3 regions of the Brevibacillus sp. FSL K6-2834 genome follow, and region 2 is predicted to be linked to each of the others. Evidence: riboswitches for the same ligand, from Rfam matches in the RefSeq annotation. Region 2 holds a riboswitch; each other region holds the start of a gene.

Region 1 (3,277 bases), 2.7 Mb from region 2:
AAAGAATAGATTGGCCAAAACCAGCAGTTGGGGGTGTCTGCTATGTTTCGTGAAGTAGAGGTTGAAGAATGCAATCGCATTGCCGAGCATGTTGAGAGGCTTTCGGAGATTTTGGTAAAGGTTGTCGAGGATGGTGCGTCTGTCGGTTTTCTCCCGCCGATGGAGCAGGCAGAGGCAAGGCGGTACTGGGAGAACGTATTGCAGCCCGGGGTCATTCTGCTTGTGGCCAAAATCAACAATGAGATTGTCGGAAGCGTCCAGTTGCATGCATCCACGAAGCAAAACGGCAGACACAGGGCGGAAATCGCCAAACTGATGGCCCATCCGGATTATCGCCGCAAGGGAATCGGCCGCAGATTGATGCAAGCAGCGGAGGCGAGGGCGAAGCAGGCGGGGCGGACGCTCCTTGTTCTCGACACGAGAGAAGGAGATCCTTCCAACCTGCTCTATGCCTCACTCGGATATAAGGAAGCGGGCCGCATCCCTGACTACGCCAGATCGGCGGATGGGGAATTGCATGCAACTGTTTTTTACTATAAATCTATTTGAGCTCACCTTGGCCCCTCTGCCAAGGAAAAGGAAAAAGGGAAGACCATCGTCCGCGTCATTCGCGACAGAGGGTCGTCCCTTTTGCTATGGCGGGTTCAGGAAAAAGGCTGTTCCCGGCTCGTTAAATGTTCAGCTACACCTTGCTGACCGCTACCGCCGCATGGAGTGCCTGCTCCAGATCAGCGATGATGTCGTCGATGGCTTCCGTACCGACGGAAATGCGGATCATGCCAGGGGTCACACCGGCAGCAAGCTGCTCGGATTCGTTCATTTGCTGATGAGTGGTGCTAGCCGGGTGGATGATGAGCGACTTGGAATCGCCGACGTTTGCCAAATGGGAGAACAGCTTCACCGACTCGATCAGCTTTTTGCCCTCGGCAACACCGCCGCGAATGCCAAAGGTGAGGATTGCTCCCGCTCCTTTCGGCAGGTACTTTTTCGCGAGTTCGTGGTAAGGACTGTCCTCCAGGCCAGGGTAGTTGACCCACTCGACCGCGGGATGCTGCTGAAGATAGCGGGCTACCGCCAATGCGTTTTGGCTGTGGCGTTCAATCCGCAGGTGAAGCGTCTCCAGCCCTTGCAGGAACAAAAAGGAATTGAAAGGAGCCACGGCCGCGCCGATATCGCGCTGGAGCTGCACGCGCGCTTTGATAATGTAGGCAAGCGGTCCGACAGCCTCCGTGTAGACGACGCCGTGGTAGCTCGGGTCCGGTGTGGTCAACCCGGGGAACTTTCCGTTGTTCCAGTCAAACTTGCCGGAATCGACGACGATTCCTCCGATCGCGGTGCCGTGTCCGCCAATAAACTTGGTCGTGGAGTGAACGACAATATCGGCACCGTAGTCAAACGGTCGGCAAAGCAGCGGCGTGGCAAACGTATTGTCTACGATCAGCGGAACTCCGTTTTCGTGGGCGATGGCCGCAATCGCTTCGATATCGGCGACGTCAATTCGCGGATTTCCGATTGTTTCGGTGAAAAGAGCTTTCGTATTTTCGTTGATCTTGGCCCGGAAATTCTCCGGATCGGACGGATCGACGAAATGAATCTTGATCCCCAGTCTGCCCAGTGTATGGGCAAACAGATTGTAGGTGCCGCCGTACAGGTTGCTGGAGGAGACGATCTCGTCACCCGCCTGGGCGATGTTCAGGATGGCGAATGTAATCGCAGCCTGGCCGGACGAAGTGGCAAGTGCCCCGACCCCGCCCTCCAAAAGGGCAACGCGCTGTTCAAATACATCCTGCGTCGGATTCATGATCCGCGTGTAAATGTTGCCTGGCTCCTTGAGGCCAAACAGGTTGGCCGCATGCTCCGTATCGCGGAACACATAGGACGTCGTCTGGTAGATCGGCACTGCTCGCGATCCTGTCACAGGATCGACGGATTGGCCGCCGTGCAGGGCAAGGGTTTCCGGTTTCCACTGTTGCTGGTCTGACATGGGCATCTCTTCCTCTCGTCAAAAGATATAAAGAAAACGAAGCCTTCTCCTGAGAGGGGAAGGCTTCGGACATGCCGGGCGGTTTCATCTCTCAGAATCAGCGATTCTGCAGGATTTGGCACCATGCGTCCTTGCGCAGGTTGCCGGGTTTCATCGGGCCTGTCCCTCCACCACTCTTGATGAAATGTTTGCAATTTTCTTATAGCGCTTATTTGGTATTATAAGGGGACAATTTCGGAAGGTCAATCAAATTTCCGACTAAATTGGTGGTTTTTCTGTGATTTCGAGAACGCTGCTATCGTATGGTCTTTTCTCTGCATCTGGAGGGTGGGGAGGAGCTGTTTCGGGTGGTGTACGCTCTTGGGCTTTTTGTTTTTCCTCACAGCAACAATAAGGAGGAAAGGAAAGAGCCATGGAAAATGAGTTTGCAGTAGGCTGGGAAACCTTGTCCTTGATCAATGCGGGACTGGCGCAAGGAAAAAATCGGAGCGGAAGCACAGGCCTCCGGCTTTTTTTATTGCTTTGAATATATTCAGTTGATTTTGGCGAATCCGTTACTGCAAGGTTCCTGTTCGAAGTGGGCGCCCTAGTGATGGATGCTTTTCCTTGCGCATTTTTGCACCGGTCGATGGCTGCGTACGGGCCATAACGAGAGGCAGGTATAGGTATACATATGCACAATATCCTGTGTTGAGGCTAGGGAGTAGCTCCCCTGGCCTATTGGTGTTGTTCTCGTGAAGATGGCCTGCATAGCTCTTGTCTTTTCATGATATCTTCAACCCTAACACGAAGGTCCCTGATAAATTTGTCGTTTTCTTCCTTCTCTTTTTCCAGTTCCTCAGAATAATGCGGTAGCTGAGTTTTGGAGGGGAACATGACTAATTCACCTTTATTCCTCACTTTTTTCCCCTCACGTCGATCAATTATTCCACGCCAATCCCTTACCTGTTCAAAAAAAAGAGTGAGCAAATTTCCTTGTATTTTACCTAGTAAGTGAAAGCGACAAGATGACCGGTCAAAAAGTCGTTTATCTCTTACAAAAACAAGGAGGACTTTGCATTATGATAGCACTGAACCGCATTCGAGGATTACACATTTATACAGGCGACGGTTATAACGTAACTACAAGTATGCTTAACGCACTCGACGGTCGAAGGCTTAACGTGTATATTATTCACCTCGGACATCCGGATGATGCAAGCACGAGGTTTGACCGTCTGAAATCTAAATCACATCGAGCGCAAGTCATTTCGAAATCCATTAGCTATTTGGAGGATTTTCTAAGAGTGTGGA
Region 2 (3,277 bases):
ATTGTACATGAGTGTGCGCGACGCGTTGGTATAGTCGGTCACATGCGCCCGGCCGCCGGACAGCTTCCAGATCAGCCACGTGTCAATCGTTCCGAACAGGAGGTCGCCCTGCTCCGCCAAAGCGCGGGCGCCTTCCACATGGTCGAGAATCCATTTTACTTTTGTGCCCGAAAAGTAAGCATCGATCAGCAGACCGGTCGTATCCCGAAACAATGGGTCGTATCCCTTGCTTTTGAGCTCTTCGCAAATTCCCGCTGTCTGTCTCGACTGCCAGACAATTGCGTGATAGATGGGCACTCCGGTATGCTTGTTCCACACCACGGTCGTCTCGCGTTGATTGGTGATCCCGATGGCTGCCACTTCCTGCGCCGAAACATTGTGGCTGGCCAAAACCTCGCCGATTACGCCGACGACCGATGACCAGATGTCCAGGGCATTGTGCTCTACCCATCCTGGCTGGGGAAAGAGCTGGGGAAATTCTTTCTGGGCCATCCCGACGATGCTTCCTTGCTTGTCGAACAAGATGGCCCGGGAACTGGTCGTCCCCTGATCGATTGCGAGCACATACTTTGTATCCATGAGCTTCCTCCTTCTACCGCGGGATACGGGCACCCTTTTTCTCCTCTATTAGGGGTGAAACCGGATGCGGTCTATATCCCGAAGCATTGGGCCGTCTCCGCTCACAACACGGGAAACTCTTCCGCCCTGATGCCGAAATCGCGGTGCAGCGCCTTCTTGTGCTCCTCTGCAAAACCGCTGGCAATCATGCCGATGCGCAAGACGCTCGCCCAGTCATATTGTATTCGCTGTTTTTCCACGAGAACTCCTGCCCGATCCAAAAAATGCGTGACTTGATCAGGCGTTCCCCGCAACGCTTTACTTTCCAGATAGCAAAAGCACCGCTTCTCCCCGGCTTCCCGATTGCCTGCCGGCTCGCTTTCCTGCCAGACCGGCTGAGGAGTGAAGCGCTGGGTCAGCAAATAGGCCAGATCCTCCACCACAGCGCTTGCTGTCGGAAGCTCGCCTGCCCCTTTGCCCATGAACAAAAGGTCGCCGACGATATTGCCCGACACCTGCACGGCGTTGTAGGCATCCTGCACCTGCGCGAGTGGGTGATCCAGCGGCAGAAGCGTTGGACGGACGGAAAGCTGTAGACCGCCCCCGGCCTTGGAAGCCTTGGCCAGCAGCTTGATCCGGTACCCCAATTCGCGGGCGAGGCCGATCTGTCCGAGATGCAGCTTTTCAATCCCCTGCCTCTCGGCTGCATGCAGCGGCAGCGATTCACCAAATACGAGCTGGGCGAGGATGTACGTTTTGTACAAGGCATCCCAGCCCTCTACGTCCGAGGCGGGGTCCGCTTCGGCGTAGCCCAGCTCCTGCGCCTGCTTCAGCACTTCGGCGTAGGGAAGCTTTTCCTGTTCCATCCGCGTCAGGATGTAATTCGTCGTCCCGTTTAAAATGCCGCTGACCGATACGATGTCATTAGTCCGGAGAAACTGGCGCAGCACGCCGAGAATCGGAATCCCTCCGGCTACGCTGGCCTCGTACGCGAGCTGAACGCCGTGCCGATTGGCTAGCCGCACCAGCTCCGTTCCGTGCTTGGCAAGCAGCTCCTTGTTCGCGGTGACGATGTGACAGCCCTTTTCAATCAGTGCGCGGACATAGCCGTATGTCGGCTCGACGCCGCCCATCACCTCGACGACGATGTCCACGTCTGACGCCAGCACTTCTTCAAACCGGGTCGTGATCAGATTGTTCTCAATCGGTACAGACCGCTGCTTTTCCGCATTGCGGACCAGCGCCTTGACCACCTCGACACGTCTGCCCAACCTGTCCGACAGCTTTTGCTGCTGAGAGCGGATCGTTTTCAAGACGCCGCCCCCCACCGTCCCTACGCCAAGCAATCCTACTTTTACCACACTTGCACTCATGTACTCCACCTCTTTTTCTCATTTCAAACATAAAAAAGGCCTTCTTCCGTTTAAGAAGAAGGCTCGCGAGCTACAGGGGGCCTCCTTCTCATCTGCCAAGACATACTGCTGCTGTCTTGCAGGAATTGGCACCTTGCCACAAACTGCGTGACGGTTGCCGGGCTTCATCGGGCCAGTCCCTCCACCTCTCTGGATAAGAAAGAAGTTATGAAGTTGCGATAACTCAAAAACATTTGATCATACAAATAAAAAACCTTCTCCCGTTAAGAAGAAGGTTGGCATCCGGAATGGACGTACTCCCGCTTCTTATCTGTCAAGACTGTCATCAGTCCTGCAGGAATTGGCACCTTGTCACAAACTGCGTGACGGTTGCCGGGCTTCATCGGGCCAGTCCCTCCGCCTCTCTGGATAAGAACAGTATTTTCCTGTTGGCAACATTGTAAGGAATTCGGTTTGAGCCGTCAACCAGATATTTCCGACATTTCATCTTCGGACAATTCCTTTCATTTTTGAAAAGAAAGGTTTCTCATTTTTAATAAGGTGTTCTCATGCAGGTGATGGCGCACCAACAGACATTTCCAGCACTTTGTTTTGGTTTTTGCTTTCTCAATAGTGAGAATAATGGTACTGCCGATGCTCCTTCATACTGCACAGGAAGCAGCCGGTCATTTGGTATCATTCTTGCATATATTTTCAGAAAAGTCAGAGTATAATTCCCTTTTTCCATTCGCATGGGACGTCGGGTGCGTCGAATATACATGAATAAAAGACGCTCCACTCTGACTTTTTCAGCAGGAAGGAGGTGCTTTTTTTGAGTAGGCTGCTGCCTGTTTTGATCCACGATCGTCCCACTTAGCTTCGGTTTCTACTATGATCTGCCCGTGTGCAGAAGGAGGGTGTTTGGATGAGACTTCGTCCGCGTGAACCAATCGATGTTGCGACACAAGTCGCGGTATTTCCTGCTACGATCGATCTGCATTTGCAGAAATGGCTGTTTCGAATGCGAAGATAGAACGTTTTCCAAAAATGGAAGGAGGACTCTATGCGAGTCGCTATTTTAGGAGTTGGCGGTGTAGGACAAGTAAGCGCGTGTGAAATCGTGAAATCGAAGTATTTGCAAAAACTGGTGCTGGCAGATATATCGATCGGCCCGGCTGAAGAGCTGGCTGCCGAGCTGCGCCGGGAGACGGATGTGGAAATCCAGGTAAAACGTGTCGACGCACGCGATGTATCGAGCGTCCAATCTATTTTGACTGACATTGACGTACTGCTGCATATCGGCTTGCCGGAAAACAACTTTGAAGTGATGAAAGCGTGCCTGAACACGAAAACCCATTATATCGACA
Region 3 (3,277 bases), 2.6 Mb from region 2:
ATCTGAAACAGCCGCTCTGTTTCCGTGTTGCTGAGCGGAGCTGTCGGTTCGTCAAAAATAATGAATCGGGCCTGCTGTACCGTCGCCCGGGCGATCAGGATCAGCTGCTTTTCGGACAGCGTACAGGCTTCCACCTGCTTTTTCACAGGAATGGAAAAGCCAAACCTTGCGAGAATCGCTTCCGCCTCTTCATACAAGCGGCGCCAGCTGATCAAGCCCTTTGCTTGGATTTGGCGATCGAGCAATATGTTTTCCGCTACACTGAGGTACGGGATCAGCGCCGTATCCACTTCCTGATAGACGCATTGAATCCCGAGCGCTTTGGCATCCTGCGGCGACTGGATCGCGGCCTCCCTGCCATCAATCACAATAGAGCCTCCGTCCGCCACATAGGCTCCCGTCAAAATCTTCATCAGCGTGCTCTTCCCCGCTCCGTTGGCTCCGAGCAGAGCGTGAACTTCTCCCGCTTTCACTTCGAAATCGACGGAACGGAGCGCGGGTACGCCAGAGAACTGCTTCATGATGCCGTTCATCTGCAAAGTCGTCATTTTCTGTCCCCCCTTATTAAGGAAGAATCCCGTTGATGGATGATCAACGGGATTACGCTACACCATCTATGCAGGATTACTTGCCCCATTCTTTCACGTACTGGGAGAGATCTCCCATCGTGATTTTCTTGTCCGTCGGCAAATCGTCTCGCTTGACCAGCACAGGATTCAGTTTGACGCTGTCCGGCACCTGCTCGCCGTTGATTTTTTTGAAGACGGTTTGGGCTTGAATCCGTCCGATGTTGCCCGGGTCTACCGCTGCAGTCGCTACCCACGAGGTAGAGGGATCCTGCATGAGCTGCAGGTCTTCGTCGCTCAAATCGATCGAGTATACTTTGATCTCGGTACGGCCGGCTTGCTGAATGGCGCGGGTCGCTCCTTTGGCGAACTCATCCCAGGAAGCCCAGACCGCTGTAATATCTCCTTTGTTTGGATACTTCTTCAGAATGGCTTCCATCTGCGATTGCGTATCCAGCGCGGTGTTGTTGGTGGCACTGCCGAAAGCCGCAACCTCCTTGATATCCGGATATTTCTTCAAAAAGGCTTCGTACGTGATCTGGCGTTTTTCCATCGGTGCAAAGCCAGCCACCCAAATTTTCACGATGTTTCCTTTGCCGCCGGTATCTTCAGCCAGCTTCTCCAGGCTAAGCTCAGCCAGCTTCTGGTCATCCTGCTCTACTACCGGAACCCCGGGAAGCTTGATGTCTGTATCAAACAGCACGAGCGGGATGTTTTGCTTCACAGCCTTTTCTGCTCCTTGCTGCAGTGCTTCTGCAGTGCCGTGGTCAATCAGAATGCCGTCGAAACGCTGGTTGACCGCCGCATCCAGGTTGGAAGCCATTTTGGACAGATCGGTATCTGCGTTGAAAACAGTCAGCTCTCCGCCGTTCTTTTCTACTTCGGCTTTGACGCCGGCAATGTACTGAGCCGAGAATGTGCCTACGTTTTGCCGCATCACGAGCGCGATCCGTTTTGCTTTCTCGCCGGAGCCGCCACCCGCTCCGCCGTTTCCGGAAGACGCGCTGTTGCCCCCGCCGCAAGCTGTCAGCAAAAGAGACGCAGAAAGGATAAGCGATCCAATCAAACTAAACTTCTTTTTCATATCGGAAAACCCCCTTTTTAAAGTAACACGGTACGCTGTTCTGCGGTTTTGAACCGGAATCGACATCCATTTGCTCCATCAAAAAAGCCTCTTTCCAGATGAAAGAGGCTTAAATCAGCGGATTTTCGCCTCTCATCTGTCAGGTATCGCTACCTGTAGGAGTTAGCACCTTGGCTCAAAAGAAACGTGTTCCTTTGCGCTAGGTTGCCGGGCTTCATTGGGCCAGTCCCTCAGCCTTCTCTGGATAAGAGTTCATATTCTCATATCAAAACCTTTTGTATATACAGAATATAATGGCTGCTTTCAAACCTGTCAACTAGGATTTTTTCCCCTTCCCTGTCCCTATCTTTTCAAATGCCTGGGCGACAAACCAACTGTGCTCCTCCCGCATCTTTTGTTCCGTAGACGCATCGAGTCCCCAGTCGGATATTTTGGAAGCCGGGCGCAAAGCTGCGAACAGATCCCAGTAAGACAGGTCTGTAAAATCGAACTTCGTCAAGGATTGATAGCGACCGGTAAAACGAAGCATCGCCTCGATGCCGAATGCCCACAGAATCTCCAGTCTGGCGTTGGCAACATCCGCGAGCGGATCTCCGAGCTGCGCGTCCTCCCAGTCGATCACTGCAGCAAGCTGTCCGTCCCTCCACATTACATTTCCTGGCCAAAAATCTCCATGCAGCAGTACGCATGGATTCCGCGAAGGAAATGGCCAGACTGCCTCCAGCACATCCCGAATGCGTCCCTCACCCAGCGATTCATCTGTGATTGCCGGCCGTTTTTCGATTTTCTCGGTACATGCCTTCTCCAGTTTGGGCAAAAAGGACAAATCCAGCTTCGAGACGTCCACACTGTGAATCCTGGAAAGCTGCGCAGCTAGCTGGAAAACGTGGTCGGTCACATCGGCAGGAGTGAACTCAGTCTTTCCCTCGATGTATTCAATCACGACGTACGGCGTGGAAAAAATCTCGCCTGATTGATCCAGGAAAAATGGCACTGGCGCGGCCACCCCCACAGACTTCAGGAGTTCCATCAGCTTGAATTCATCTGCCGCCACATGGGGATTCTGTGAAATGTCTGCCGCACCGTGCCGGCGCACAACCATTTTTTTCCTTTTGCCGTCAAGCTGCTCGATTTCAAGCGCCGTCACCTGCGCTGAGACACCGCCTTTCAACTCCCAGGAGCGAACCAGCTTGCTTTGGGGTTCAAGCCTTTGAACCAATCTTTGAAAGCAGTCCCTTTCCGTTGATTCTGTCATTTGCACCTCTCCTTTGCCTTTTCCGGAATATTCGCTATCCCCGTGATCAAATCATCCCGGTTTCCCGCAGAAGATGAAAAATGAAAAGCGGACAGCTCTCGAATGGGCCGTCCGCTTCTTTTGCTCGCTTTACGGGTCAATCGCTGTTTATCGCTTTAGTTGGATGTGCAGCCATTGCATTTTTCACCTGGACTGCAACTGCTAAAGCCAGCGCCTGACCCAATCCCCCCACAAATTCCCAACTACTTCTGCTGGTAATTTACTCTTACGATCTTCCAGCCATACGGGCTTGATTCTTCCTGTTCCAAAGAGTATTCCACCTGATAATTTCCTGTCAGCGTATGCTGATAGCTTCCTGTCACCCACAATCGC

The links. Region 2 has a riboswitch for S-adenosylmethionine ahead of NST96_RS17430 (homoserine dehydrogenase). Riboswitches for the same ligand answer to the same signal wherever they lie in the genome.
Region 1: it holds a riboswitch for S-adenosylmethionine, as region 2 does, so the genes downstream of both, NST96_RS03065 (homocysteine synthase) here and NST96_RS17430 (homoserine dehydrogenase) in region 2, are expected to answer to the same signal.
Region 3: it holds a riboswitch for S-adenosylmethionine, as region 2 does, so the genes downstream of both, NST96_RS02490 (sugar ABC transporter substrate-binding protein) here and NST96_RS17430 (homoserine dehydrogenase) in region 2, are expected to answer to the same signal.

What each region holds. Positions count from the first base shown of each region.
Region 1 is NZ_CP151945.1:581,691-584,967, forward strand. Features, by position in the region: gene NST96_RS03060 (GNAT family N-acetyltransferase) at 43-549, shown strand; gene NST96_RS03065 (homocysteine synthase) at 683-1,984, opposite strand; SAM riboswitch class I at 2,066-2,170, opposite strand; gene NST96_RS03070 (hypothetical protein) at 3,046-3,277, shown strand, end outside.
Region 2 is NZ_CP151945.1:3,514,080-3,517,356, forward strand. Features, by position in the region: gene glpK (glycerol kinase GlpK) at 1-579, opposite strand, end outside; gene NST96_RS17430 (homoserine dehydrogenase) at 681-1,931, opposite strand; SAM riboswitch class I at 2,017-2,131, opposite strand; SAM riboswitch class I at 2,235-2,346, opposite strand; gene NST96_RS17435 (saccharopine dehydrogenase C-terminal domain-containing protein) at 2,974-3,277, shown strand, end outside.
Region 3 is NZ_CP151945.1:455,684-458,960, reverse strand. Features, by position in the region: gene NST96_RS02495 (sugar ABC transporter ATP-binding protein) at 1-548, opposite strand, end outside; gene NST96_RS02490 (sugar ABC transporter substrate-binding protein) at 625-1,650, opposite strand; SAM riboswitch class I at 1,780-1,901, opposite strand; gene NST96_RS02485 (phosphotransferase family protein) at 1,967-2,905, opposite strand; gene NST96_RS02480 (S-layer homology domain-containing protein) at 3,148-3,277, opposite strand, start outside.